DNA from 4 places in the Bacillus sp. TCT6 genome. Region 1 is predicted to be linked to each of the others. Evidence: riboswitches for the same ligand, from Rfam matches in the RefSeq annotation. Region 1 holds a riboswitch; each other region holds the start of a gene.
What was found. A riboswitch is a leader RNA that binds a small molecule or an ion and turns the genes downstream of it on or off. The one in region 1 is predicted to bind S-adenosylmethionine.
Positions count from the first base shown of each region.

Region 1 (5,925 bases):
AGTTGCTGATAAGTATTTAAATCAATTTCTAGAAGCTGATAAAATTGTTTTCGGCTTCCCATTATGGAACTTAACGATTCCAGCAGTGTTACACACATATATTGATTATTTAAACCGTGCTGGTAAAACGTTCAAATATACACCAGAAGGTCCAGTTGGTTTAATTGGAGATAAGAAGATTGCATTATTAAACGCGCGCGGCGGCGTATATTCAGAAGGTCCAGCAGCTGAGGTAGAAATGGCTGTTAAATATGTAGCAAGCATGATGGGCTTCTTCGGTGCAACAAACATGGAAACAGTAGTTATTGAAGGACATAACCAATTCCCAGATAAAGCAGAAGAAATCATTGCTGCAGGTCTTGAAGAAGCAGCTAAAGTAGCAAGTAAATTTTAATTTAAATTATAATCGTCACTCAAAGAAACAGCATTAACGTTTATGTTAATGCTGTTTCTTTATATTTTCAGCTCGTCAGCAAGCTTTTCTAATGTATTTCGATCTTGTATATAATATGTTCGGCCTTCTTTTTTTAAATAATTTTGTTGGCAAAATTGGTTTAATACATATAAAAGATGACGATAGCTGACATTTAAGTATTCTGCAGCCTCAGTATGCTTTTCTATATAACAATTATTTTGTTCTGTTAATAAAATAAAAGCAGCTAATCGATTTTCGAAAGGATAACTATAGTTTTTTGCGTAATTTTCAGTGCGAGTAATTGTCTTTTCTCCAATAAATTTGCATAAGTGCTGTAAAAACGTTGCATCTTGTAATAAAAGTTGCTGACAATCTTTAAGAGGAAGTGCTAAACAAACACAATCTTCTAGTACTTCAACGGACTTGGTGATATTTTCTACTCCTATTAATCCTAATTCCCCGATAAAAGATGGTGCTTGAATAAAATTAATTAATGAAACTTTCCCGTTTTTATGATTCATATATATTTTTGCTTTCCCAGAAATTAAGTAATAGAGATAAGGGAGGGCGTTTCCTTCGCTACATATCATCTCTTTCGTTTGAAAAGAATGCAGCTCTACATATGGCAAGACATGAAATGAAAATAGGGTATGGAATTGATGGATTCGCATGTATTGATAAATTTCTTCTTCATTTTTGCTGATTTTCATATTTTCACCCCTATTTATAGTATGAGATATCTCCTATTATCTTTACAAGAAGGAATGATACGATTTATGTAAATTTGTTTTTGTAGAAAAGAGAGTGTGATGAATTTATGAAAAAATATAAAACATTGCTATTTGATGTAGATGATACATTATTAGATTTCCAAAAGGCTGAAAAAGTAGCTTTACAGGTGCTTTTTGAAGAGAAGGGAATCCCTTTAACAGAGGAGATAGGGGCTCGTTATAAAAAAATAAATAAAGGTCTTTGGAATGCTTTTGAAAAAGGTGAACTATCACGTAATGAAGTTGTAAATAAACGATTCTCTATGTTGTTTAAAGAGTATGGAGAAGAAGTAGACGGTATATTATTCGAAAATAATTATCGTAGCTACTTAGAAGAAGGAAATCAACTCATGCAAGGTGCGTTTGAATTTATAAATCAAATTCAAGGGGAGTATGAGTTGTATATAGTGACAAATGGTGTTTCTAAGACGCAAGATAAACGTTTGCGTAATGCAGGGTTACATTCATTATTTAAAGATGTTTTTGTTTCGGAAGATACAGGTTTTCAAAAGCCGATGAAAGAGTATTTTGATTATGTTTTTGAACGGATTCCTAACTTTGCACCTGAAGAAGGGCTGATTATTGGGGATTCATTAAGTGCCGATATTAAAGGTGGATATGTAGCGGGAATTGATACTTGTTGGTTTAATCCAGAAAGGAAATTAAATGATAGTGGGATTATACCGACATATGAAGTGCATAATTTTGAAGAATTATACGCTCTATTAAAACAGTTTGTTTAATGAAAATAGATGATTGGGGTTTATTTTACATGAATCATTTTTTCTAAAGGTCTTTTTCGAGTTAGTATGGAATATATTTCTTTTGTTGCTTTATATGAAATTGTTAATATTTATTTTAGAACATTCAGAAAAACTGTTTGACATTAGGAAATTATTGCTATAAAATCAACGGTAATTGCATAGTCTTATCAAGAAAAGGTGGAGGGACAGGCCCGATGAAACCTTGGCAACAGCCGTATAACGGAATTGTGCCAAATCCTGCAGGTAGTAATCCTGAGAGATAAGAAAGAGCCTTTAGAGCGTGTTTTCAAACTGCTCCTTTCTTGTTTTCAGGAAAGGGGCAGTTTTTTATTTTGTATAAAAGAAAGGAGAATGAGAGATGGGAGAATCATGGGGAAAAGGAACGATTTGTGTGCAAGGTGGCTATACGCCAAAGAATGGTGAACCACGTGTTTTACCACTTTATCAAAGTACAACGTATAAATACGATACTTCGGATGATTTAGCAGCCCTATTTAACTTAGAGGCAGAAGGATATATTTATACGCGTATTGGAAACCCTACTCTAGCTGCATTTGAGCAGAAGTTATCAGATTTAGAAGGCGGGGTAGGAGCTGTTGCAACGGCTTCTGGGCAAGCGGCTATTATGCTCGCAGTTTTAAATATTTGTAGTAGTGGAGACCATTTACTTTGCTCTTCAACTGTTTACGGGGGAACGTTTAATTTATTTGGGGTGAGTTTACGTAAGCTTGGCATTGATGTTACGTTCTTTAATCCCAATTTAACGGCAGATGAAATTGCGGCACTTGCTAACGATAAGACGAAGCTCATTTATGCAGAATCATTAGGAAATCCAGCGATGAACGTTTTGAATTTTAAAGAATTTTCAGATGCAGCGAAAGAGTTAGAAGTGCCTTTTATCGTGGATAATACATTAGCAACTCCTTATTTATGCCAAGCATTTGAGCACGGAGCAAATATTATCGTTCATTCTACGACGAAATATATTGATGGTCATGCAAGCTCTTTAGGCGGCATTGTCATTGACGGAGGGAACTTCGATTGGACAAATGGGAAATATCCTGAACTTGTTGAACCGGATCCAAGTTATCACGGCGTAAGTTACGTCCAAAATTTTGGTGCAGCAGCTTATATTGTGAAGGCGCGTGTTCAATTATTAAGGGACTACGGAAACTGTATGAGCCCATTCAATGCGTATATTAGCAATATCGGCTTAGAAACGCTGCATTTAAGAATGGAGCGTCATAGTGAAAATGCTCTCGTAGTTGCTAAGTGGCTTGCTAACCATGAACGTATTGAATGGGTGAATTATCCTGGATTAGATAGCAATGAAAATTACTCGTTAGCACAAACGTATTTGAAAAAAGGTGCTAGTGGTGTTTTAACGTTCGGCATTAAGGGCGGATTAGAAGCGGCGAAAGAATTTATCGCAAATGTAAAACTAGCAACTCTTGTAACGCATGTAGCGGATGCACGAACTTGCGTTATACATCCTGCTAGCACAACGCATAGACAATTAAGTGCTGAAGATCAGCGTCTAGCTGGCGTTACATCAGATTTAATTCGTTTATCTGTTGGCATAGAAGATGTTTCTGATATTATTGCAGATTTAGAAGCGGCGCTAGTCGGAGGCAAAGAACATGCCGATCATAATTGATAAAGATTTACCAGCTCGCAAAGTGTTGCAGAAGGAAAATATATTTGTAATGACGAAGGAGCGAGCAGAAACACAAGATATTCGGGCATTGAAAATTGCTATCTTAAATTTAATGCCTACAAAGCAAGAAACAGAAGCGCAATTACTTCGTTTAATTGGCAACACACCGTTGCAATTAGATGTTCATTTGCTTCATATGGAATCACATTTGTCTCGCAATGTAGCGCAGGACCATTTAATGAGCTTTTATAAAACATTTCGTGATATTGAAAATGAAAAATTTGACGGGCTCATTATAACAGGAGCACCAGTTGAAACTCTTTCTTTTGAAGAGGTAGATTATTGGGAAGAGCTTAAACGTATTATGGAGTATTCAAAAACGAATGTAACATCTACGCTCCATATTTGCTGGGGGGCACAGGCTGGCTTGTATTATCATTATGGTGTTCCAAAGTATCCTCTTAAGGAAAAAATGTTCGGTGTATTTGAACATGAAGTTTGCGAGCAACATGTGAAATTGTTACAAGGGTTTGATGAATTGTTTTTTGCTCCCCATTCTCGTCATACAGAAGTACGAGAGAGTGATATTAGAGAGGTGACAGACTTAACATTATTAGCAAATTCTGAGGAAGCGGGTGTTCACCTTGTCATTGGGCAAGAAGGAAGGCAAGTGTTTGCCCTTGGGCATAGTGAATATAGTTGTGATACGTTAAAGCAAGAATACGAACGAGATCGTGACAAGGGATTAAATATTGATGTGCCAAAAAACTATTTTAAACATAATAATCCAGATGAAAAGCCCCTTGTTAGGTGGAGGAGTCATGGGAATTTATTGTTTTCTAATTGGTTGAATTATTACGTGTATCAAGAAACCCCTTATATATTGTAAAGAAAGATTGTGTAACACGTGGCAACGTTTTCCTTGTAAAGATTAACCTTTATTTTTCCGAATGTTCTAAATACATTGTTTTTCAGATTTTTTATTCATATAATTTCATCTAAACACAATTTTTGAGGGGTGGACAGTACTATGAAAGAAATTCAAGTTGGGTTATTAGGTCTTGGGACAGTGGGTAGCGGTGTAGTTCGTATTATTACGGATCATCAAGAAAGACTCATACACCAAGTAGGTTGTCCAGTGAAGGTAACGAAAGTATTAGTGCAAAACATTGAGAAAGAGAGAGAAGTAGAGGTACCTTCTACTCTATTAACACAAGATGCAAATGAAATTTTAGATAATCCAAATATTGATGTTGTCATCGAAGTAATGGGTGGCATTGATGATGCAAAATTATATATTTTACAAGCTTTAAAAAGCGGAAAGCATGTTGTAACTGCAAATAAAGACTTAATGGCATTACATGGAGCTGAATTATTAGCGACAGCAAAAGATAATAAAACTGATCTCTTCTATGAAGCGAGTGTGGCGGGGGGAATTCCAATTCTACGCAGTATTGTAGAAGGACTCTCTTCAGATCTTATTACGAAAGTCATGGGAATTGTAAATGGAACGACAAATTTTATTTTGACGAAAATGTCAGACGAAGGGAGAGCATATAACGACGTGTTAAAAGAAGCCCAACAACTTGGATTTGCAGAAGCAGATCCAACATCAGATGTAGAAGGTTTAGATGCAGCAAGAAAAATGACGATTTTAGCTACTCTCGGTTTCTCTACAAATGTAGAGCTTGGAGATGTGAACGTAAAAGGAATTACCTCTATTACAGAGGAAGATATTGAATACAGTAAGAGCTTAGGTTATACAATTAAATTAATCGGTCTTGCAAAACGAGATGGTGAAAAATTGGAGGTTACGGTTGAACCAACTTTACTTCCAAATACACACCCTCTTGCGGCAGTACAAAATGAATATAACGCTGTGTATGTGTACGGTGAAGCAGTTGGGGAAACGATGTTTTATGGACCAGGGGCAGGAAGTTTACCGACAGCGACAGCTGTTGTTTCGGATTTAGTTGCTGTAATGCAAAATATTAGATTAGGGGTAACAGGAAATAGTGCTGTAGTCCCACAGTATCAAAAAGTATTAAAAGAGCCAGACGAAATAGTCGTGAAAAAGTTTTTAAGACTGCATGTAAAAGACGAAATTGGTGTATTTGCAAAAATTACTTCATTGTTCTCTGAGCGCGGAGTTAGCTTTGAGAAAATTATTCAAATGCCGCTTGAAGAGAAAGGAAAGGCTGAAATTGTAATTGTAACGCATCGTGCGTCTCTTGCTGATTATGATTATATTCTACATACGTTGCAAGGGTATGAAGAAATAGATTGTTTGAAAGCGAACTATCGAATTGAAGGGGATGC
Region 1 covers NZ_JBVYHX010000001.1:5,010,372-5,016,296, reverse strand. Annotated here, with positions in the region: gene AC0ONG_RS25790 (FMN-dependent NADH-azoreductase) at 1-394, shown strand, start outside; gene AC0ONG_RS25785 (transcriptional regulator YeiL) at 454-1,125, opposite strand; gene AC0ONG_RS25780 (YjjG family noncanonical pyrimidine nucleotidase) at 1,233-1,928, shown strand; SAM riboswitch class I at 2,111-2,215, shown strand; gene AC0ONG_RS25775 (bifunctional O-acetylhomoserine aminocarboxypropyltransferase/cysteine synthase) at 2,308-3,606, shown strand; gene metA (homoserine O-acetyltransferase MetA) at 3,590-4,495, shown strand; gene AC0ONG_RS25765 (homoserine dehydrogenase) at 4,637-5,925, shown strand, end outside.

Region 2 (5,925 bases), 4.9 Mb from region 1:
TCATTCATAACCTTGAAGAAGCTTTCCAAATGCCACAATATCTTGCTAATCAATTTTCAATCCGTATTATAACTAGCCAACAATTCTTCATTGCCATTTCCGTATTAACAATCTTTGTATTACTTATCGTCTTTCTATATCAACTTAACTTCTTGTCTTCTATATGCTGGATTATTTTTATACAAGGGGCCATCTTCTTTAACTCTGTTCAACATATTATTTTGTTTTTCATTTATCGCTCCTATAACCCCGGCGTAATATCAGCATTTTTCATTACTCTCTTTTCTATTTTCTTTTTTTTATCAAAAAAACACTTAATTCATCAAAAGCAATTCGTAATTACACTCCTTTTCAGCTTATTTTCTTATCCCATTATAATTTGGATTACCTTACTGTTCGCTATCTACTTTCATTCATAAAAAAAGACCAGGAAAACTCCTGGTCCATTACTCTACTTAACAAACATTGGATTCTACGTTATACAAAATTGGAAGGTACAGAATTAGGGTTCGTTTGTTAAGTAGATTATATGTTGAACGAACTAACAGCGGAGGGGTTCCTTCTGTTAGTCCATTAAACCCAATCATTATTTTACGATTTTTTCAAGCTCCTCAAGTGAAAGGTCAACTGAAATTGAACCATCATTTGTTTCTTTCTTAATTGCATCTGTTACTTCTTTTGAATGATATAATTCAATTACTTTTTTCAGTGTTGGATCATCTTTATCTTTCGTACGAGCTGCGAAAATATTAATATAAGGCTTCGCATTTTCATTCTTTGGATCTTCTAAGAAAATAGGATCCTTCGCTGGATCTAATCCAGCTTGACCAGCAACACCGTTATTAATAACTGAAGCTGCTACATCTTTTAATACACGAGGTGTTTGCTGTGCGATAACCGGCGTGATTTTTAATTTCTTCGGATTTTCAGCAATGCCGCTTGGATCTCCAAATAAGCCAAAATCTTTTTTAAGCTTTAATAATCCAGCTGCATCAAGAAGTTTTAATGCACGTGCTTGGTTCGTTGGATCGTTTGGAATTGCAATTTCTGAACCATCTGGGATTTCATTTGCTTTCTTATATTTTTCAGAGTATAAACCCATTGGTGCAATTTGCGTTGTACCAACAGCTGTAATATCTAACTTATGCTCTTTTTTAAATTGCTCTAGGAAAGCAATATGCTGGAATGAGTTTAATTCAATATCTCCATCAGCTAACGCTTTATTTGGCGTTGTGTAATCAGAGAACTCAATCAGTTTAACTTTAATCCCTTCTTTTTCAGCTTTTTTCTTCAAAATTTCCCAAGCGTCTCCATCCGTTCCAGTTACACCGACGCGAACTACTTTTTCTTTCGCTCCTGCACCCGTGTCTCCACTTGAGCAGCCGCTTAATGCTGAGATTCCTACAATCGCTGATAATGCAAATGCTAAAATTTTCTTCATTTTCTTTTCCTCTCTTCCTTTTTATGATCTGCGTAACAAGACTTTCGCAAAGTAGTTTCCTAAATTTTGAGCTATCTGTACGAGAATAATAAGTAAAACAACCGTTACGAACATAACCGATGTATCAAAACGTTGATAACCATATGTCATTGCCAAGTCACCAAGACCGCCACCACCGACAAGCCCAGCAACTGCAGAAAATTCAATTAAACCAACTGTCATAAACGTGACACCTAAGATTAATGGTGCTAACGCTTCTGGTACAAGGATTTCAAAAACGATTCTAATTGGCGAGGCGCCCATTGCTTGCGCTGCTTCAATTACTCCTTTCGGAACGGAAACAAGATTTGTTTCAACCATTCTAGCAATACCAATTGATGCGACTAACGTCATCGGGAAAATTGCCGCTGCTGTTCCAATCGTCGTTCCAATAACGCTTCTTGTTAGTGGGCTTAAAGCTACTAAAAAGATAATGAATGGTACCGGACGAATTGTATTAATTATGATGTTAAGAATAGAAAAGACCCATTTATTTTCTAAAAAGTTTCCTTTTCTCGTTACATATAAAAGTAAACCTAGAGGTATACCCAGAATTGTAGCGAATATAAGTGTTACAATTACCATTAAGAGGGTATCTCCCGTCGCATCTAGTATGCGCGGCCAAAATATACTCCAATCAACTCGCATGAGCTTCTACCTCCTTCAGCTGCACTTGCAGTCTTAGATGTTGTAATGCTTTTTGAATTTCCCTCTGCTCACCTTGCAATTCTACAAGCAGATTTCCAAATAGCACATTTTGAAGTTCAATAATATTTCCGTACAGTACATTTACATCAACGTTATAGTTTTTTGCGATATATGATAGTACCGGCTGTCCTGTCTCCTCACCAGTAAATGTTAGACGATAAATTTGACCACCATTTTGAATTTTCGCTAGAACACTTTCTGGTAAATGATCATTAATAACAGAACGTACAAAGTTTTGAGTCGTCTTTGTTTTTGGTTGCGTGAAAACATCAAACAGTTTTCCTTCTTCAATAACTTTTCCCTTCTCCATTACAGCTACACGGTGACAAATTTCTTTCACAACATGCATTTCATGTGTAATAAGAAGAATTGTTAAATTGTATTCTCGATTTACTTTCTTTAATAAGTTTAGAATTTCTGTCGTCGTTTCTGGATCTAAGGCTGATGTTGCCTCATCACATATAAGAATATCTGGCGATGTCGCAAGTGCTCTAGCAATACCAACACGCTGCTTTTGTCCCCCTGATAGCTGTTCTGGATAATAGTTTGCTTTATCTTCTAACCCTACAAACCTCAGCAGTTCATTCACTCGTTCCTTTATCTCGTTCTTTGGCAATTTCGCTAACTTTAATGGATAAGCAATATTCCCAAACACTGTTCTTGAATTAAATAAATTAAAGCTTTGAAAAATCATTCCGATTCTTTGTCTTAGTTTGCGTAATTCTTTCGTCGATAATGATGTAATATCTTTATCATCTATTGAAATCGTTCCTGCCGTCGGTCTCTCTAACATATTTACTAAGCGTAATAATGTACTCTTTCCAGCTCCACTAAAACCGATAATGCCAAAAATTTCGCCTTTCTCAACTGATAATGTTACATCCTCCACCGCATGAACAAATTGCCCAGCTGATTCATACACTTTACTTACATTGTTAAAAGAAATCATTTTTCCCCCTCCTATATGCTGTAAAAACTTAAAGTAGAGCTTTCGAGGTAAAATAAAAAGTGCCCTCCTTCTTATCAACCATAAAGATAAGAAGGAGAGCACTTATATGTACTCGTTCACATCTTCTCATCTTCCAAGCCTTTATATGGCTTGCTGGAGTTAGCACGGTATTAAAAAACCCGTTGCTGAGGTATCGTAGGGCCAGTCCCTCCACCTCTCTGGATAAGAATGTATCGATTTAATTGTCGTTTAATTAATTCTCATTATAGAACTCAGAATAATAAGAGTCAATACATTTTTCAGAAAAATATTAATTATTCCTTTATTAAAATTTTCAGATGAATATTCATCTGAAAAATAGTAACTTTCAAGGTTATTTAAAATTCTTCTTCCTCATATTTTTAAACAGGAGAATCCTCTCTACAAATTGAATAAATTTATTTGAATATGAAACTCGGAGGAAGATAAATATATGAAAACAGCTCTTTTACTCGTCGATATTCAAAACGATTATTTTCCAAATGGAAAGATGGAATTGCGTAATCCAGTAGAAGCAAGCGAATATACTAATCAGTTATTACAACACTTTAGAACAAACAGCGAACCTATTTTTCATATCCAACACGTAGCTATAAAAGATGACGCTACTTTTTTCCTACCTAATACAGAAGGTGTACATATTCATGAAAGCGTACGTCCACTTAGAGAAGAAACAGTTATAGTCAAACATTATCCAAATAGCTTCCGAGAAACTAATCTTCTAGAGCAATTAAAACGTTTAAATATTGAACATGTCGTTGTATGCGGGATGATGACTCATATGTGTATCGATGCAACAGTAAGGGCTGCATTCGATTTTGGCTTTCAATGTACCGTTATACATGACGCTTGTGCTACAAAAGACCTTTCTTTTAAGAACGCTACTATACCAGCTGTTTATATTCACAATACAATTTTAGCTAGTTTAAATGGCGTATATGCAAATGTAATAAGCACGCAAGAATTTTTAGCTACATAAAAAAACACTCCTTTCAGTGAGCAAAACTGAAAGGAGTGTTCCTTGTCGAACCATAGATTTTCTTTCAAATTGTATTATACAGGAAATTCTCAAAATGAATACTAAAAATATGACTAATAAGTCAACTTTTCTCATCATTTTATTTCTGTTCACATGTTTATCACGCTATTAATAGGTTTTAGCTCATTCCCTTCGAACGATGGTAATATATAGGATTTCAATTTTAAAAGGAGCTCTTCACATTCTGTGAAGAGCTCCTCTACTATTTCTTATAAAGTTTCAGAAGTAGTTTTTGCTTGCATGTGAAGTGCTAAGTAATCAGGTCCACCAGCTTTAGAGTCTGTACCAGACATGTTAAAGCCACCGAATGGTTGGTAACCTACGATTGCACCAGTACATCCACGGTTGAAGTATAAGTTACCAACGTGGAAGTCTTCGCGTGCTTTTTCAATATGGTCACGGTTGTTAGTAATAACAGCACCTGTTAAACCGTATTCCGTATTGTTTGCAATTGCAAGTGCATGATCGAAGTCTTTCGCTTTACAGAATGCTACTACTGGTCCGAAGATTTCTTCTTTCATTAAGCGAGCATCTTCTGCAACGTCAGCAACGATTGTTGGTTGGATGAACCAGCCTTTAGAATCGTCTCCTTCGCCACCTGCTAAGATTCTACCTTCTTCTTTACCAATTGCAACATAGCTCATTACTTTATCAAATGCAGCTTGGTCATTAACAGGACCCATGTTTGTACCTAATACTGCTGGGTTAGCAACTGTTAATTCTTTCGTTAATTCAACAGCACGATTTAATACGTGATCGTATACATCTTCATGGATTACTGCACGAGAACATGCAGAACATTTTTGTCCTGAGAATCCGAATGCTGATGCAACGATAGACTTAGCTGCTAATTCAAGATCTGCTTCTTTATCAACAACGATTGTATCTTTACCGCCCATTTCAGCGATAACACGTTTTAACCAAATTTGTCCTGGGTTTACTTTCGCTGCACGCTCATAGATACGGATACCTACATCACGAGATCCCGTGAAGCTTACGAAACGTGTACGAGGATGATCTACTAAGTAGTCACCAACTTCAGAACCGTTACCTGGAACGAAGTTTACTACGCCAGCTGGTAAGCCAGCTTCTTCTAATACTTCCATAAATTTCGCTGCTACTACAGGAGTTGTACTAGCTGGTTTTAGTAATACTGTGTTACCAGAAACTAAAGCAGCTGTTGTCATACCTGCCATAATTGCGAATGGGAAGTTCCAAGGAGAAATGATAACACCTACTCCTAATGGAATGTAAGAGAAACGATTATATTCAATTGGACGGCTTTCTACTGGAATACCGTCTTTTAATTTTAACATTTGACGACCATAATATTCCATAAAGTCGATTGCTTCTGCTGTATCAGCATCTGCCTCATTCCATGGCTTACCTGCTTCTTTTACAAGAATAGCAGAGAATTCATGTTTTCTGCGACGAACGATTGCTGCAGCACGGAATAAAATGTCTGCACGCATTTCTGGCTTTGATTTTCTCCAAGTTTGGAATGTTTCATCCGCTACTTGCATTGCTTTTTCAGCTAACTCACGGCTTGCTTTTGAAACACGACCAACAAGTTCCTCTTTATTTGCAGGGTTTACAGAAACAATTTTGTCTTCTGTAGTGATTTTTTCTCCCCCAATAATTAATGGATAGTCTTGTCCAAGATAAGATTCTACTTTCTTTAAACCTTCTTCAAACGCTAATTTGTTAGCC
Region 2 covers NZ_JBVYHX010000001.1:75,705-81,629, reverse strand. Annotated here, with positions in the region: gene AC0ONG_RS00340 (HXXEE domain-containing protein) at 1-419, shown strand, start outside; gene AC0ONG_RS00335 (MetQ/NlpA family ABC transporter substrate-binding protein) at 587-1,441, opposite strand; gene AC0ONG_RS00330 (methionine ABC transporter permease) at 1,463-2,128, opposite strand; gene AC0ONG_RS00325 (methionine ABC transporter ATP-binding protein) at 2,118-3,137, opposite strand; SAM riboswitch class I at 3,261-3,366, opposite strand; partial or broken gene AC0ONG_RS00320 (cysteine hydrolase family protein) at 3,610-4,175, shown strand; gene pruA (L-glutamate gamma-semialdehyde dehydrogenase) at 4,425-5,925, opposite strand, start outside.
Region 2: it holds a riboswitch for S-adenosylmethionine, as region 1 does, so the genes downstream of both, AC0ONG_RS00325 (methionine ABC transporter ATP-binding protein) here and AC0ONG_RS25775 (bifunctional O-acetylhomoserine aminocarboxypropyltransferase/cysteine synthase) in region 1, are expected to answer to the same signal.

Region 3 (5,925 bases), 2.2 Mb from region 1:
AAATCACATACACACGTCTGACCTCGCTGACAAAGCTCATACATAATTTCTAAACGTTTCTGATCCGCCAACGCTTTAAATTTTTTCTCATAGAGCTGAAAATCTTGTGCCATTTTAGTTCACTCTCCCTTCATCAATTTTTTTTGATATTTATAGTATATATGTAGTTTAGCTCTTTATGCAACTAATTAATCAATTTTTTTTGATTAATATATTCTTCTCTTCTTTCCCTTAACAGAACTTTTAAGTTATTAAATTACAAAATGCCCTGCATAACAGGGCTATTTTGTAGAATTATGCATGTTTGTATTTGAAATCATACGAAATACTTTCACATAGAAAACTGCACTAACAAGGGTACAAAGCAATATAATTCCGAACACAACAATTGGAGATAGCCATGTAGAAAATACAATCATTATTGGTGCAATAAAACGCCCAATGGTAAATTGTAAATTAGATGCTGCCATATACTGTCCTCTAGAATTTTCAGGTGCATATTTACTGACAAAACTATGTACAACTGGCGAACGAATCAATTCCCCAATAGTTAATATTGCCATAAAGCCAAATAGTAGCCATATATTCGTTGTTAACCCTATTAGAAACATACCCATTCCAAATAATATATTAGAGACAATTAAAACGTTTCGGTCGCTCCAATTCTCAAAATATTTTGCAACAGGTAAAGAACATAAAACAAACAAAATGCCATTTAACCCCATCATCCATCCGAAAATTTCAGTATTACTCAAAGAGAATGAACCAATATTCCATGAGAAAAGAGATTGAGTTGGTACAAATTCCTTTACATATAATGCAAGATAAAGATCTAGCTGCATGAAAGCTATCATAATCAAAACTCCCGCAAATATGTAAAGAGAGAAAATTTTATCACTAAAAATTTTCATATAATTATTCCATTGTTCTTTAAAGATTTTTGATATTGGATTGTTATCTCCATCATTTTTAGAAGCTTCGGGCAGCGTTTCTCTAATTATGAAATAGATTGCTATAAAATAAATAAATGTAACAATTGTACAAGTCCATAACAATTCACTTCGATAATGAAAGAAGAAAAATGAACCTAACACTGGTCCAAATACAGCACCAATATTATTTGCTGTAACAAAAGTGGCAAAGACCACCCTTCTATCCTTTTCTGGCACTATATCAGCTATCATTGCAGAACTTGCTGGACTGTATATTGCCCCGCTAATTCCAATACCGATATAGGCTAAATAATTAATCCAATGTGAATGAGATAAAGCAAAAACTGCAAACATTGCTACTTGTATGATTGTGCCTAATAGCATGACAGGTCGACGCCCTAATCGATCAGCTAAATATCCACCTAACAAATTACCTATTATGCCTACAAGAGGTATAATTGCCATTAAAATTCCGCCAATTGCTTTACCAAAAGCATCGCTATAGTATATTGCCATAAACGGAAAATACATCCAAAACAATGTATTGAACATAGTTTCGCCAATCAATCTAGTTTTTAAATTTCTGTCCCAAGATAACCATTTCAACGTAATACATCTCCTATTTTAACTTTTCAAATATTCACTATACATTTTATAAACTGTCAGTCCAAGGGAAATATAATAACATAAAGTGAATTTATTTTACAAATTAATATAGAAATATAAATTTTAATTACAACACATTCTCTAGTTATTATCCTTTAATGCAATTCGAACTCACAGATCACCGTTACTATTAAACTAGACTAGACTAGATCCAAGATATCACTAAAGAAATTCATCCTCAAAATTAATGAAGAAACAAATGATTCATAAATAGAAAAGAACATTGATTTTTTTCAATGTTCTTTTCTATTATTTCTGCATATGAATTAGATTTATATTCGAAAAAGTGCCTTACCCCTGATTCCTCTGTGCCTCTCTAAACTCCTCCTTCACCTTCTCTAACAACCCTTCTTCCGTAATTAATCGATACGCCGTATTTGCTAATGCTTTTGCCGATGTAATTAATGCTTTATCTCCAAGTTCTGAACGTGCTGCTTCTCTAAATTCATTCGTATGTGCAATTAAGTCATCTGGTCCGATTTTAATGTACGGATGAATTGTCGGTACGACTTGACTTACGTTTCCTGCGTCGGTTGAACCGATCCCTACTCTTTCTTTACGATTTACCTCTTCACCTAATAGTTCTAATTCTTCCGCTACGATATCGTTATATGTTTTTGTTACGAGTAATTCATCGATTTCATTTTGGAATTGATGAATTTTTACTTTTGCACCTGTTGCTAACGCTGCTCCCTCAGCAATGTTTCTTACTTTTTCTGTTACTTCTGCACATCTTTTTCGCGTTGCTGCGCGGATGAAGAACCTTGCCGCGGCGTAGTCAGGAATAATGTTAGGTGCTTTTCCGCCTTCTGTAATAACGCCATGAATTTTCACGTCTGACGGAAGTTGTTGGCGAAGTGCGTTAATACTGTTATAAAGCTGAATAACCGCATCTAATGCATTAATCCCTTCTTCTGGTGAGGCTGCAGCGTGAGCTGTTTTTCCGTAAAAATGAAAATCAAGTGGATCGACTGCTAATGAAGGACTCGTTGTCGCTGTCTTTGCGCTCGGATGAATCATAAGCGCCGCATCAATGTCTTTAAATAAACCTGCCTTTACATAACTTGATTTCGCGCTACCATTTGGCCCGCCTTCTTCTGCTGGTGTACCAAACACGACAACTTCCCCGCCAATTTCTTCAAGCGTTTCTGATAATGCGATTGCTGCTGCAACGCTAATTGTGCCAATTAAATTGTGACCACACGCATGACCTAGTCCTGGTAAAGCGTCATACTCCGCTAAAAATGCAATGACTGGTCCTTGTTTTCCTGAACTTTTTCGCGCGATAAAACCTGTTTCATGTCCAGCTATATTGTGTTGCAGCTGAAATCCTGCACTACCTAGTAATAAGCTTAACGTTCTGGATGCGTAAAACTCTTGGTTTCCAATCTCCGGATTCGCATGAATATCATGACTTGTTTCTATGTACTTTTCCTTATTTCTTTCGATACTCTCTTCAATTGTTTTTCTTTGTGACGTTACTCCTGTCGCTCCCATTGTTCTTCCTCCTTTTATTTTCACGTAAAAAAGCCTCTTTCTAAAAGATAGAAAGAGGCTTCTGTATATACAATCAAAATGAGCTTCTTTCTTATCTTTCAAGTTACCTTGCTGGAATTGGCACAGTATTCATAACGAATCCGCTGCCGAGGTATCATAGGGCCAGTCCCTCCACCTCTCGTGATAAGAATTTTCATAAAATTATATTAAATTACATTCATTCTAAGTTCATTCCAAATAAAAGTCAAGGAATTCCTATCCGAATTTACCGAATATCTAAAAATCCTTTTAATACACCAATTGTTTCTGGCGCTTGCAGTCTGGCACATACGTACGGAAATTCTGTACTACCTTCAAACATCATTTGAGATGTAAGCGGTGCGCCTGCCCAGAAGATTTCATCATCAATTACGATAAACGGGAATGCTTTATTTTGTCTTTGTAACTTTACATTTTTCAGTGGAACTGGTCCATCACTATAAACTGTTATCTGTGCATTTGTACGCATTAACGCTTGCCATACTCGCTTATCCACTTGTTTTGTAATTGGAAGTGAAATAATAATTTTTCGTTTTGCGGCTAAAATATCTTTTAATAACCCTTTCGGCTCTTCAAGATTCATTTCCATAAACCAGCGTAAACGTTTCGAAATTTTCCGTTCCCACAATTGTCTTGATGTCGTGCGATCATACACATCTCCATGACGTTCTATATGAGCTGTTAATTGTGATAACGCTTGTTTTCTCGAAAGGTTTTTACGCATATAATGGCAATCTGATAATTGAATGAACTTCCCTCTCGCTCTTGTCACTGCTACATTGACGAGGCGATGGTTTTTGTGATCAAAGAATAATACGCCAGGTCGTTCTTGCGGATAACTGTCAACCGTATCAAAGATCATCATATCTCTTTCAGAACCTTGGAACTTATGAACTGTCGCCGCTAAAACTGGTATGTTTTGATATTTCGTTCTCTGCAACATTTCTCTAATACACGTTGATAAAAAGCGTGACTGCGCCCTGTAAGGTGTCACAACACCAATCGACTGAACACCGTCTAACAATCCGATTAACATCATTTGCATCGCTACTAAACCAGACATAATGTTAAAACGTGAACCAGAAGCCGCATCTTTTAACGAAAAAGCTCCCATTTGGCTCGTATCAAATAAAACACTCGCTTCATTTGCGAACGGCTGCAATTGCGCAAGTTCTTTACGCTCTGAAACAGAAGGATGATCGTATACTCTATTTTTATAAATAAACGAATTCGTAAACTTCGATATATTCGCATGCATACGTCTTTGTTCCTGCAACATAAATAGGTTCGGATGTGCTTCTGATTTATTAACAGACTCAACAATCCCAGCATGGTAAAACATATCTTCCCCAAGCCATTTGCGAACAAGTTCATGGTTCGCCATCGCAATTGGAGGTAATTGTAAAAAGTCGCCACAAACAACGATACGTTTTCCAAGTGAAGCAGCTAATGCGATTTGCGGAACGAACGCCATACTCACTTCATCTACAACAACTAAATCAAATGTACGCTCATAAATTAGCGCATCAATTGCACATTTTGATAGAGTTGCACCAATTACTTTCGCATTTTCAATATATTCTTTTTCTACTTCTTTAATTTTCGCTTTTTGCTTTCGAAGATCACTTTCAATCTCTTGTATACGCTTCTTATCAGCAGAAGTCGCTTTATATGATAAAATCTTTTCACGAAGATCTTGTCGTGTTTCTTCTAAATAGAGTCTTTCTTCTCCCCAAGATCCGTTCGTCGTTTCAACTAGCTTCGACGTAAGTAATGTTTCATGATTTCGTATATGTTCATGTTGACTATAACCGTAACGAACAATTTCGCCAGGTGTCCATTTCTTTTTCTTCTCAATTTGTTTCGTTACTTCGCTCATTAATACGTCCACTGCCGCATTACTATGAGCTAACACAAGTACCGATTTTCCTTTTTGGTAATGAGCCGAAATAATACGTGATAAATTGTACGACTTCCCTGTTCCAGGCGGTCCCCATACGTACGTTGTCGGATTGTAAAACGAACGATATGCTAGTTCATTTTTCGGATTTTTCATCTTCTCAATATGCTTCGGACTGCTCGTCCCATCAACGAGACGCTTTATACGATTACGTTTTAGCTTATCTTTACGTGCTTCTTTCAATCGCTCTTGCAGTTGCTCTAAAAGTTGCCACGGTTCACTGTATAAAACCGCTTCTCTTATTTCACCTTGTATATAATCATTTAATTTCAATTCTATTTCTAATCCATGTACAGATAATACTTCTCCTGTCGCTTCCTCACCATCGAACTCAATTCGAATTGGTGAACCTTCAGGTAAACTTACTTCCGAAATAAGCTGAAATACATACACTGTATTCTCATAATCTGTATATAAAAAACGACCGTTCATGATAGAAATTTTACTACCACCTATCGTTTTCCAATGTTTAATTTCATATGCTAATGCATAATGCCACTCTTTCATCGTTTCCGATAATGAAGGAGTTTGAGTAGGTATATTCATCGTATAATCTCCTTCCTTCTCCCCAAACATACTTTCTCACTATACCATACAACACGCTTAAATTTGTAAGGTTTTTATCTTGCTTATTTTCTTAATTTTCAATAATATATTGTATATAATTTTCAGAAAGAAGGAATCTACATGCCAGTTAGAAGAATTGAACACGTAGGACTTATGGTTGCAAACTTAGAAACATCTATTACTTTTTATGAAAAAGTAGTTGGCTTACAGCTCATTAAGCGAATGGGACACCCAAACCCAGACTTAAAACTCGCTTTTTTAGGT
Region 3 covers NZ_JBVYHX010000001.1:2,823,016-2,828,940, forward strand. Annotated here, with positions in the region: gene arsR (arsenical resistance operon transcriptional regulator ArsR) at 1-113, opposite strand, end outside; gene AC0ONG_RS14425 (MDR family MFS transporter) at 282-1,538, opposite strand; gene AC0ONG_RS14430 (M20 family metallopeptidase) at 1,890-3,095, opposite strand; SAM riboswitch class I at 3,184-3,285, opposite strand; gene AC0ONG_RS14435 (AAA domain-containing protein) at 3,361-5,670, opposite strand; gene AC0ONG_RS14440 (VOC family protein) at 5,782-5,925, shown strand, end outside.
Region 3: it holds a riboswitch for S-adenosylmethionine, as region 1 does, so the genes downstream of both, AC0ONG_RS14430 (M20 family metallopeptidase) here and AC0ONG_RS25775 (bifunctional O-acetylhomoserine aminocarboxypropyltransferase/cysteine synthase) in region 1, are expected to answer to the same signal.

Region 4 (5,925 bases), 3.9 Mb from region 1:
TATATTTTTCCTAATAAGAAACGCGTGTGAACATTGTTCCGCGCGTTTTTTGTCTATCTAAAAGCGTGCTGCAATGAATAGAAGATTGGGGTTATGAGTTTTAGAGGAAATAAGGGAGGAATTTAAATGTATTTACACGGCACAAGCCGAATTAATGGGCAAGGACACTTAGAAATTGGAGGGTGCGATACGACGCAGCTAGCAAAGCAATACGGAACACCACTTTATGTATATGATGAAGAGTCTATTCGAGGAAAATGCCGAGCGTTTCATCGTGCTTTTAAAGAAAGTGGTTTCTCTTATCAAGTAGCATATGCAAGCAAGGCGTTCTTGTGCATGGAGATGTGCCGAGTAGCTCGTGAAGAGAATATGTCATTAGACGTTGTTTCTGGGGGAGAATTATATACTGCGCTCCAAGCAGGATTTCCAGCATCACGTATTCATTTTCATGGAAATAATAAAACAGAAGAAGAGATAGTGATGGCTCTTCAGGCGAATATTGGTTGTTTTGTCGTAGATAATTTCTTTGAATTAGAAATTTTACACGATTTAGCGATGCAACATGGAAAATTTGTGAACATATTAATTCGTGTAACGCCTGGAGTAGAGGCGCACACACATGAATATATTACAACAGGCCAAGATGATTCGAAATTTGGATTTGGCGTTTCAAACGGTCAAGCGATGCAGGCAATTGGATTTGCTTTACAAAAATCAAATTATAATGTGCTAGGGATTCATTCACATATCGGATCGCAAATATTTGAAACAGCTGGTTTTGTTCGAGCAATTGAAGTTCTTCGCCAATTTTTAGAAGAAGTGAGAGAGCAAACAAACTATGTAGTAAAAGTGTTAAATGTAGGCGGGGGATTTGGAATACGCTACACAGAGTCGGATACACCATTAACTCTTGAGACATATGTGCGAGCTGTAACAAGTGCAGTGAGAGAACAATTTACTGTATGTGAATATCCATTGCCAGAAATATGGATTGAACCAGGCCGTAGCATTGTAGGTGATGCTGGGACAACAATTTATACAGTTGGATCTGTGAAAGATATTCCTGGTATTCGGAAATATGTATCAGTCGATGGTGGAATGACAGATAATTTAAGACCTGCTTTATATAGTGCGCGTTATGAAGCAATGTTAGCGAATCGAGGGAATGATGAGAATGAGGAACTCGTTTCGATTGCTGGGAAATGCTGTGAGAGTGGAGATATGTTGATTTGGGATATTCATTTACCAAAAGTCGCTTCTGCTGATTTACTAGCAGTTTCCTGTACAGGAGCCTACGGGTATTCGATGGCGAATAATTACAATCGGATTCGAAGACCAGCCGTGGTCTTTGCAAAAGGCGGAACATCGCAAGTAGTTGTGGAACGCGAAACATATGAAAATATTATTGGGAACGATCGCATACGTATTAAAGAGCTTGTCTAAATAGAAAAGGAGTTGTTCGGATGGGCAATTCCTTTTTTGTAAAATAAAATAATTAAAATATATCGGAAAACTAGGATTGAAAAAAATCAGAATTGTGATAAAATACAAATACAAAGCTTATCAAGAGAAGCGGAGGGAACTGGCCCGAAGAAGCTCGGCAACCTGCTTATAGAAAGCAAGGTGCTAAATCCAGCAAAATGGAATCCATTTTGAAAGATAAGGTAAAATATATTACCGAACAGTCTTTTCGAAATGGGAAAGATTTTTTTTATGAATAAAAAGGGGGGCTGTTCGCGTGAGTGTACGGGAACATTTTGATGAAGTATCCGAGAAGATTGAAGCGATGCTTGCTGATATGAAATATGGTTCAATTACAATTGTTGTGCAAGATGGAAAAGTAATTCAGTTAGAGAAAAGTGAAAAAGTACGTTTAAAGTGAAAAGCGCTGACTAGAAAAACTAGAGGCGGTTTTAACCTATTTTCATTAGGTTAAAACCGTCTTTTTGCTTTTACAGGGGGAAAAAACATGTTGACGTATGAAACGTGGGAAGAAAATGTTGTTTCATTTTCGGAAGAAGATGAAACAAAAGGCGCGTTATCAGTATTAAATTGGGCTTATGAAGAGTATAAAGATGAAATCGTCTATGCATGTAGCTTTGGGGTGGAAGGTATGGTATTGCTGCACCTTATAAACCAAGTAAATCCATCTGCTAAAGTTGTATTTTTAGATACAAATGTTCATTTTCAAGAAACGTATGAATTAATTCAAAGAGTGAGGGAACGATTTCCTTCATTGAATATTATAGAAAAACAGCCAGAACTTACACTTGATGAACAGGCGAAGTTGCATGGTGAAAAACTGTGGGAGAGCAATCCGAATCTTTGTTGTAAGATTAGAAAAATTTTACCTTTAGAAAAATCATTAGTCGTGGAAAAAGCATGGATATCGGGCTTAAGAAGGGAACAATCAGAAACACGTAAGCATACAAAGTTTATAAATCAAGATCATCGTTTTCAATCTATTAAAGTTTGTCCACTCATTCATTGGACGTGGAAAGAAGTTTGGCGATATGTATACAAACATAGCTTGCCGTATAACCCGTTGCATGATGTTGGCTATCCAAGTATTGGGTGTGAGAAATGTACTTTACCTGTAGGGGATGGTGGCGATTCAAGAGATGGTAGATGGGCTGGGAAAATGAAAACCGAATGTGGTCTTCATTATCAATAAGATGAATCTTGAAATAAAGCTAAGAGGGGATATAGAAAATGAGCACAGTAAACGAATTAGTAAACCGTATAGATGAGACATATGAGGTATCACAAATTGAAAAAGAAATTAAATTAGACAATATTGCTTTAAGTGATTTAGAACTATTGGCGACAGGTGGATATAGCCCGCTTACTGGTTTTTTAGGGAAGGAAGATTATGATTCAGTCGTAGAAACGCTTCGTTTAGCAAATGGTAGTGTGTGGAGTATACCGATTACATTACCGGTAACAGAAGAAGTCGCAGAAAGCCTGAAGACTGGAGAGGAAGTAAAGCTTGTCAACAATGGAAATATATATGGTGTTATTCAAATAGAAGATATTTTCGTACCAGATAAAGAAAAAGAAGCGTTACTTGTATATAAAACAACGGATGAGGTTCATCCAGGAGTGAAAAAGTTATATGAACGGCCAAACGTTTACGTTGGAGGAACTATTATTCTAACAAAACGCTTTGAAAATAATCAATTTCCTTCTTATCGTTTAGACCCAATTGAAACGAGAGAAGAATTTAAAAAACGTGGGTGGAAAACAGTAGTCGGATTTCAAACGAGAAACCCGGTACATCGTGCCCATGAGTATATTCAAAAATCTGCTCTTGAAATTGTAGATGGTCTCTTTTTAAATCCACTCGTTGGAGAAACGAAATCGGATGATATTCCTGCTGATGTAAGAATGGAAAGCTATGAAGTACTCCTTCAAAACTATTATCCGAAAAATCGTGTCTTTTTAAGTGTATTTCCTGCTGCAATGCGTTACGCAGGACCAAGGGAAGCTATATTTCATGCGTTAGTAAGAAAGAATTTTGGATGTACACACTTTATTGTAGGGCGTGATCATGCCGGAGTAGGAGATTATTACGGAACATACGAAGCGCAAGAAATCTTCACGAATTTTACGATAGAAGAGTTAGGCATTACACCACTATTCTTTGAACATAGTTTTTACTGCACGAAATGTGAAGCGATGGCTTCAACGAAAACATGTCCGCACGGAAAAGAAGATCATGTTATTTTATCGGGTACGAAAGTAAGAGAATTATTAAGAAACGGTGAGATTCCGCCAAGTACATTTAGTCGTAAAGAAGTAGTAGAAGTGCTAATTAAAGGTTTAAAAAAAGAAGTAGTAACAGAATAGGGAGAGAACGAGATGGATACGAATATTACTTGGCATATAGCTTCGGTTTCAAAAGATGATAGAAGAGTGAAGAATGGACATCACAGTTTTGTAATTTGGTTTACTGGTTTATCAGCTTCGGGTAAATCTACAGTAGCGAATGCGGTTGCTCGTAAACTATTTGAAAAGAATATTGGAAATTATGTGTTAGATGGGGATAATATTCGCCACGGTTTAAATAAAGACTTAGGTTTTTCTGAAAGTGATCGTATGGAGAATATAAGGCGTATTGGCGAAGTGGCGAAGCTATTTGTAGATCAAGGAACAGTTGTCCTTACAGCATTTATTTCACCATTTCGAGTAGATCGCAAACAAGTTAGGGATCTATTAGCGGCAGATGAGTTTATAGAAGTGTTTGTAAAATGTCCAATTGAAGAGTGTGAAAAACGTGATCCAAAAGGGTTATACAAAAAAGCGAGACAAGGTGATATTAAAGATTTTACAGGTATTGATTCACCGTATGAGGAACCAGATCGAGCGGAATTAATTGTAGAAACGCACAAGTATTCTATTGAAGAATGTGCAGAACAAATCGTGAAGTACTTACAAGAGCGTAGTTTTGTCCCGTTGTTTGCTGGGAAGTAAAACGCCCACCTCAAAATTCGGCTGGAGCAGGCTGTAAATGCCCGATTGGTGAGGGTTGATTAAAGTTTCACTTTATATAGGGGGATTTAAAAATGAGTTATGAAAAAGTATGGGCTAATAATGAAAAATTAAATCAGACTGAGAAAAATAAATTAGCAAAAGATGGTTTGGAAATTTTTAATGATATTCCTTACTATGCGGAAAATGGATTCGAATCTATTCCGAAAGAAGAGTGGGACGCATTTAAATGGGCAGGATTGTATTTGCAAAGACCGAAAGAAGCTGGCTATTTTATGATGCGTGTAAATATTCCTTCAGGGATTATTACAAATGCGCAGGCGGAAGTGCTTGCTTCTATCGCTGAGGATTATGGACGTGATGTAATAGATATTACGACAAGACAGGCGATTCAGTTTCACTGGTTAGAAATTCAGCAAATGCCAGATATTTTTAAAAGATTAGCAAGAGTTGGGTTATCTTCAGCAGGGGCGTGTGGTGATATAACACGTAATATTACAGGTAATCCACTTGCAGGAATTGATGCGAATGAACTGTTTGATACAACGCATATTGTGAAGGAGGTATATGACTATTTCCAACATAATGAAGAGTTTTCTAACTTACCACGTAAATTTAAAATGTCTATTAGTTCTAACGTTTATAACTCGGCAAACGCAGAGATTAACTGTGTTGCATTTACACCTGCTACGAAAGAAATAGATGGTGAGAAAAAAGTTGGTTTTCATATAAAAGTAGGCGGTGGATTATCAGCCCGTCCATATTTAGCTGATGAATTAGATGTGTTCGTTTTACCAGAAGAAGTGAAGGCGATAGCAATTGGGATTGCTACTATATTCCGTGATTTTGGATATCGCGAGAAACGTCATTTAGCTCGTTTGAAATTTCTTGTTGCAGACTGGGGAGCAGAGAAATTTAAAGAGAAACTAATAGAGTATACAGGACCATTGCAAAGTAAAGGAGAAAGTGCACTTAAAGGATGGAATGCAGGCTATTTTTATGGTGTTCAAGATCAAAAACAAGATGGATTAAAATATGTCGGTTTTAATGTGCCGGTAGGTCGTTTACATGCAAAAGAAATGTTTGAGATTGCAAGAATTGCAAAGCAGTATGGAAATGGACAAATTCGTACGTGTAACTCACAAAACTTCATCATTCCGAATGTTCCACCAGAAAATGTAACGGGTTTATTAAGTGAACCGTTGTTTGAAGCGATATCTGCAAGTCCGAAATCATTTATTGGTCATGCGGTTTCATGTACTGGTATTGAATATTGCAATCTTGCTCTAGTAGAAACGAAAGAAAGATTACGGAAAATTGCAGAATACTTAGATACAGAAATTGCACTTGATGTTCCAGTTCGAATTCATATGGTAGGATGCCCAAATTCATGTGGTCAACGTCAAATTGCTGACATCGGATTACAAGGGGTAA
Region 4 covers NZ_JBVYHX010000001.1:1,138,725-1,144,649, forward strand. Annotated here, with positions in the region: gene lysA (diaminopimelate decarboxylase) at 127-1,443, shown strand; SAM riboswitch class I at 1,558-1,666, shown strand; gene AC0ONG_RS05795 (YezD family protein) at 1,739-1,882, shown strand; gene AC0ONG_RS05800 (phosphoadenylyl-sulfate reductase) at 1,970-2,674, shown strand; gene sat (sulfate adenylyltransferase) at 2,713-3,849, shown strand; gene cysC (adenylyl-sulfate kinase) at 3,862-4,473, shown strand; gene AC0ONG_RS05815 (nitrite/sulfite reductase) at 4,566-5,925, shown strand, end outside.
Region 4: it holds a riboswitch for S-adenosylmethionine, as region 1 does, so the genes downstream of both, AC0ONG_RS05795 (YezD family protein) here and AC0ONG_RS25775 (bifunctional O-acetylhomoserine aminocarboxypropyltransferase/cysteine synthase) in region 1, are expected to answer to the same signal.